One region of the Robertmurraya sp. GLU-23 genome, then DNA from elsewhere that is predicted to be linked to it. Evidence: predicted binding sites of a transcription regulator. Region 1 holds the regulator's gene; the other holds the start of a gene.
What was found. The regulator LexA, encoded in region 1, represses DNA repair genes until DNA is damaged. The targets are predictions, from matches to a motif close to CGAACATATGTTCG.

Region 1 (3,428 bases):
TGTTAAAACAATTGCACGTAAGCACGGTCTACATGCTACATTCATGCCGAAGCCATTATTCGGAGTAAATGGTTCTGGAATGCACTGTAACGTTTCTTTATTCAAAGAAGGCAAGAATGCATTCTTCGATCCAACTGGAAACTTAGAACTAAGTGATACTGCTCGTCAGTTCATCGCTGGTATCATTAAGCATGCTCCAAACTTTACAGCTGTAACAAACCCAACTGTAAACTCTTATAAGCGTTTAGTACCTGGTTACGAAGCACCTTGCTATGTTGCATGGTCTGCTAGAAACCGTTCACCGCTAATCCGTATCCCTGCTTCTCGTGGAATTTCCACTCGTGTAGAAGTACGTAGCGTTGACCCAGCTGCTAACCCTTACTTAGCAATGGCTGTATTACTTGCTGCAGGACTTGACGGAGTGAAGAACTCTTTAACACCACCAGCTCCAGTTGACCGCAACATCTACGTTATGAACAAAGAAGAGCGTCAAGCTGTAGGTATCGAAGATCTACCAGCTACACTTGCTGCTGCTTTAGATAACTTAAAGTCAGACGAAACAATGGTTTATGCTCTTGGAGAGCATATCTTCGAACACTTCGTAGAAGCAAAAGAGATCGAGTGGGATATGTTCCGTACGCAAGTACATCCATGGGAAAGAGAACAATACATGTCAATGTATTAATCCGTTCATAGAAACCCTCAAACACTTTAATGTGTTTGAGGGTTTTTTGTATGTTGTTAATGGTGGAGGACGGTTATAAAACTAACTTGAAACGATTTAAGGCTCGTGAATAAAAATCTCAATTTTACTAAATAATACAACCAATTACAGTTATTTGAAGTTATGTTGCGGGGGAAAAATGATGACGTTTCAAGATGGTCTAAAGCGAGTCGAAAAAGGAACCGACTTAATTAAAGAGGGAAATCATCTTATTATAGATGCGACCATAAATGCCTTTTTTTTCACTTGGCAATGGTGGGTTGCGGTGTTAATGATCATTGTTCCATGGGCACTCTGGGCAATATTCCGTAAAAGGGAGAGCTCAGCACGATTGCTTTTTTCAGTATTTATCGTAATGATACTATCTACAACGATTGATGCGTTAGGAGTGGAACATGGAAGGTGGGTTTATCCAGTAAAAGCCATTCCAATTCCGACAATAAGTTATTCGCTTCGTTATTCTCTTATGCCGGTCCTTATTATGTTTTTCCTTCAATACAAACCGAACGTTAATCCATTTATAAAGGGAATCATTGTGGCTGGTATTAGTGCATACATTGGGATGCCGATGATGGCGATGATGGATATGTATAAGAAAATAGATTGGGCTTATACCTATTCATTCTTTATCATATTGTTCTTGTATCTTGTGGCTCATTGGTTTAGTCGAAGAAAGAGCTTTGAGCCATTGTGATAATAAGAAAAGCAAGCATCATTCGATGCTTGCTTTCACTAATTAATGAATATGACGATATACTCCAATAACTTTTCCAAGAATAGACACATTTCGTAGGATAATTGGTGCTAGGGATGAGTTCTCTGGCTGCAAACGAACATAATCCTTTTCTTTGAAGAACCTCTTCACTGTTGCTTCATCTTCCTCAGTCATGGCAACAACGATATCACCGTTATTCGCTGTTTGCTGCTGCTTCACAATCACGTAATCACCATCAAGGATACCAGCCTCAATCATACTGTCTCCCATAACCTCAAGCATAAATACTTGTTCATCCGCAGGGGCAAGACGTTCTGGGAGAGGAAAATACTCTTCCACATTCTCGATTGCAGTTATAGGTATACCCGCAGTTACTTTTCCGACTACAGGAACGTTAACAATATTATATTTTGGTATATTACTTACTACCTCATCAAGATCCAGAATTTCAATTGCTCGTGGCTTTGTAGGGTCTCTGCGGATATACCCTTTACTTTCAAGTCTAGCTAAGTGGCCGTGTACGGTTGAACTTGACGCTAAACCAACAGCTTCGCCAATTTCACGAACGGAAGGCGGATAGCCCTTTTGTTTAACTTCTTCTTTTATATATTCTAGTATATCTACCTGACGTTTTGATAGTTTTGTCATACTTACCGCCCCTCATTGGTTAATCTTGACTTTATTATAGCATGTTCTACCAGTGCATACAAACATAAGTTCGAATAATCGTTGACACAAAACAGATGTTCGGTCTATAATATAAATATAAATACGAACATACATTCTAATAGAGGTGTTTTACATGAAAAATTTATGGAACAAATACTCATATGCTATTATTCTAGTTGTCTTATCTATCCTATCGTCTATTATTTTAGTAATTTCTAATGATGAATCAGTTGAGGAAAAATATATGGCTGTAACAATTAATGAAGGGGAAACACTTTGGGATCTTTGTAAGGACTATGCAGATAAACATGCATTATCTGAAACAGAGTTTGTTTCCTGGGTGGAAGAAATCAATGATATTAATGGAAATGTATTATTAGTAGGAGATAAGATCTATATCCCTGTTGAATTAAACGATTCCACTGTTACTCAGCTAGCATCGAAATAGGAGGGATTATGAAGGCAATTATCTATTGTAGAGTTAGTACTGAAAAAGAATCACAGTACTCTTCTCTAAAAAGGCAGGAAGAAGAACTATTGAAGCTATCACAACAACACGGAATGGAAGTTGTTGAAGTGATAAAAGAACAGGCGAGTGGATATGACTTTGACAGAGAAGGTATTTTGCTCCTGCTGTCACGATTAAAGGAAGAGAAAGTAGAAGCTGTCCTAATTCAGGATGAAACGAGACTTGGTAGAGGAAATGCCAAAATTGCTTTGCTTCATTGTATACTTAAGGATAACATCAAACTTTTCAGTGTATCACATAATGGTGAGTTACAATTGTCCGAATCGGATTCTATGGTTTTGCAAATTGTAAGTATGGTAGAAGAATATCAGCGAAAGCTTCATAATAGTAAAATTAAAAGAGGAATGAACAGAGCTGTTCAAAACGGTTACAGACCAGAGAAAAATCTGAAAAACAAAGGTGTTCATGCCGGGAGAGAACGTATTGAAGTACCGATAACAGAGATTGTACGGTTACGAAACAATGATTTAACATTCTCTGAAATCGCTGCTACTTTAAGAGGGTTTGGTTATGATATTTCAAAAGCTACAGTAAATCGGAGATATCTTGAATACATAGAAGAGCTAAAACATCAAAAAAATATCTCACTAAATGCCAACAAGTCATAAAAATCGTTGGCATTTTTTGTTATTCGTACCTCTTTACGCTTCTTCCTTGTCAAAGACTATAACTTTTAGTAACATGATTTCTATTAGTAAAACTAAAAGAGAAGGAGCAAAGAGATGCTACCGAAGGGAAAAATGGCTAGAATCAATGAACTAGCAAAAAAAGCAAAAGCTGATGGATTAACT
Region 2 (3,428 bases), on a different contig from region 1:
AAAGTGATCTTCGCAGAGATATTGCGAATCGCAAGTTAACGGTTTATTATCAACCGAAATATGATACGGGTTCAAATCTATTGGTGGGCTCCGAGGCACTCATTCGTTGGCAACATGAAGAGAACGGGTTTATTCCTCCTAGTAAGTTTATTCCTATCGCCGAAGAAAGTAACTTAATTATTGATCTTGAGAGATTTGTAATTACGGAAGTATTCGAAACGATTGGGGAGTGGAAACGGAAAGGCATGCCGGTGCCTAGAACTTCTATTAATATTTCCGTCATTCATTTTTACCAAGAAGACTTTGTCGATTTTATCATAAAAAACTTAGCCTCCTATGAGATCGATGGCAGTGATATTGAGATTGAAATTACGGAAAGTGTTATTATGCGTGGAGAGGAGCGAGTCAATCGAAACCTGCTTGCCCTTAGAGAAGTCGGGGTTGAGATCAGTGTCGATGACTTTGGAACAGGGTATAGCTCCTTAAGTTATTTGCAAAAGTTATCTGTCGATCGTTTGAAAATTGACCAGTCGTTTATCGCTGATTATGAGAGCAATAAAGAAATTATATCTGCCATCATTTCGATGTCTCACAACCTAAATCTGAAGGTCATTGCAGAAGGTGTGGAAACGTCGAATCAAATCGGTTTCCTGCAAAACATGAATTGCTTCGAGGTGCAAGGTTATTTCTACTCCCCTCCAGTCGAGCGTTCTAATTATGAAGATATTTTATCTAAATACGGTAATGCTAGTTAAAAATGCCTCATTTAGAGGCATTCAGAATGTCGACAAAAGGTAGTGAGAACTTCTCGCTGCCTTTTGTCATTTTTTTGTTTGGAAAAAGGCTGATTCCGCTTCGGGCGCTTGCTTTCCGGGGGGCGGGCAGTGAGTCTCCTCGTCGCTGACGCTCCTGTGGGGTCTCACTTGTCCCGCTGATCCCCAGGAGTCAAGCACCTTGCCAAGTCTGAATGCTTCATTTAGAGGCATTTTTTTAATCAGCCGATTGATTTCTCATTCTTTCTTGTGCAAGTCGGACCATTTCTTTGACCATGCTTCCACCGATTTGGCCACCGATCTTGCCTGCTTGATGGGAGGTAAGATTTCCGTTATTGCCTTTACTCAGTGGAATATGCATATCCGCTGCCACTTCGTATTTTACCTGGTCCGGGTTATCGTTAGGCACCATATACCCTCTCTGTTTCATAACATCTGCTTTTAACGAATCTAATGCCTCTCTAGCCTCTGGGATTAATGGACGTCTTTTTCTAGCCATATTCTCTATGCTCCTTTTACTTTTTTCTTAGTATGCACTTTCCATACGTGAAATACTTGTACAACCGGAGTTGACCATATATTCTATAACTATAAGTGGTAACAAAGAGGGGTTGAACGAGATGAAGTATGTATTGGGTCTTTTTATCCCTGGTGCTCTCGTTATTTTTTTCACAAGAGTTACATACAGCCATGTGATTGGTTTATTGCTTACAGTTGCACTAATAGCTGCATCGGTTTATAAGGGGTATACCGATTCCTTATCGCTCATTATTGTAGATGCATTGTCTTTAACGGTTGGGTTTGCGTATTCGAAAATGGTTCGAGAGAGGGCAAAAAAACGATCGTAGGTAGAAGCTTGTCGATAAAATTTTCGACAAGTTTTTTTATGCCATTTTCACATACAGAGGGTGTTTGAATCATTTCAATCAAACGTTTGATTGACCTTTTTTCGACTGAGACTGACAGACTTCATCGTAAAAACGAAAAACATCGAATATTTGTTCGCATATTATTGGTTTGTTTTCCCTTATTTGTGGTAGAATGATTAATATGAAAATATAGGTTATTTACTCAGCTAGGTCCGCCGCCGCTAGTTACTATAGATGAAATTCTAATGGATACTTTTAATAGGAGGAGTACTTGTGAAGGACCAATTTGAATTAGTCTCTAAATACTCACCACAAGGAGATCAGCCTGCAGCCATACAAAGGATTGCTGATGGAATACATAATGGTGAAAAACGTCAAACGTTGCTCGGAGCAACAGGGACTGGTAAAACATTCACGATCTCCAATGTGATTAAAGAAGTGAATAAGCCGACACTTGTGATCGCTCATAATAAAACACTTGCTGGCCAGCTTTATAGTGAGTTTAAGGAGTTTTTTCCGAATAACGCCGTCGAGTATTTTGTTAGCTATTACGATTATTATCAGCCAGAAGCGTATGTTCCTTCAACAGATACGTTTATCGAAAAAGATGCTAGTATCAATGACGAAATTGATAAGCTTCGTCACTCGGCTACATCCTCTTTGTTTGAAAGAAAAGATGTTATTATCATTGCGAGTGTTTCTTGCATTTACGGTCTAGGTTCTCCTGAGGAATATCGAGATCTTGTGCTCTCACTAAGAACGGGAATGGAAATTGAGCGTAATCAGCTCTTGCATCGCTTGGTAGATATTCAATATGAAAGAAACGATATTAACTTTCAGCGTGGGACATTTCGTGTTCGTGGCGATGTGGTCGAGATTTTCCCGGCTTCACGGGATGAGCATTGCTTACGTGTGGAGCTATTTGGTGATGAAATTGATCGCATTCGAGAGGTGGATGCATTAACAGGGGAGATTCTTGGAGAAAGAGAACATGTTGCCATTTTCCCAGCTTCCCACTTCGTTACGCGTGAAGAAAAACTCCTTGTTGCCATTGAAAATATTGAGAAGGAACTTGAAGAACGCCTAGCGGACATGCGTGAAAACGGAAAGCTTCTTGAGGCACAGCGATTAGAGCAACGTACACGTTATGACTTAGAAATGATGAGGGAAATGGGCTTCTGTTCGGGAATTGAAAACTACTCCCGACATCTAACTCTAAGACCACCTGGGTCAACACCATATACATTGATCGATTATTTTCCAGAAGACTTCTTAATTGTCATTGACGAGTCGCATGTGACGCTTCCGCAAATTCGTGGAATGTATAACGGCGACCAAGCGCGTAAGCAGGTTCTCGTGGACCATGGTTTCCGTCTGCCTTCAGCGATGGATAACCGACCTTTAACGTTTACAGAATTTGAGGAGAAGATCAATCAAATTGTGTTTGTTTCGGCAACACCGGGACCTTATGAGCTTGAACACACGCCAGAAATGGTTCAACAAATCATTCGTCCAACAGGATTGCTTGATCCAACGATTGATGTTCGTCCGATTGAAGGGCAAATTGATGACCTTATCGGTGAGATTCATGAGCGGATTAAGAGGAATGAACGCGTTCTTGTCACAACGTTAACAAAAAAGATGTCCGAGGACTTAACAGATTACTTGAAAGAAATTGGTATCAAGGTACAATATCTACACTCTGAGGTAAAAACACTCGAAAGAATTGAAATCATCCGAGAGCTACGACTTGGAAAATATGATGTTCTTATAGGAATTAACTTGT

Region 2: uvrB (excinuclease ABC subunit UvrB) is a predicted target of LexA. The motif match lies at 1,765-1,778, and genes of this name have one in related genera.

The regions. Positions count from the first base shown of each region.
Region 1 covers NZ_JBRKCV010000002.1:366,431-369,858, forward strand. Annotated here, with positions in the region: gene glnA (type I glutamate--ammonia ligase) at 1-685, shown strand, start outside; gene ACVBAX_RS06155 (CBO0543 family protein) at 864-1,418, shown strand; gene lexA (transcriptional repressor LexA) at 1,461-2,087, opposite strand; gene yneA (cell division suppressor protein YneA) at 2,242-2,556, shown strand; gene ACVBAX_RS06170 (YneB family resolvase-like protein) at 2,565-3,245, shown strand; gene ACVBAX_RS06175 (DUF896 domain-containing protein) at 3,360-3,428, shown strand, end outside.
Region 2 covers NZ_JBRKCV010000015.1:43,939-47,366, reverse strand. Annotated here, with positions in the region: gene ACVBAX_RS19460 (sensor domain-containing protein) at 1-755, shown strand, start outside; gene ACVBAX_RS19455 (alpha/beta-type small acid-soluble spore protein) at 991-1,272, opposite strand; gene ACVBAX_RS19450 (CsbA family protein) at 1,394-1,621, shown strand; gene uvrB (excinuclease ABC subunit UvrB) at 1,916-3,428, shown strand, end outside.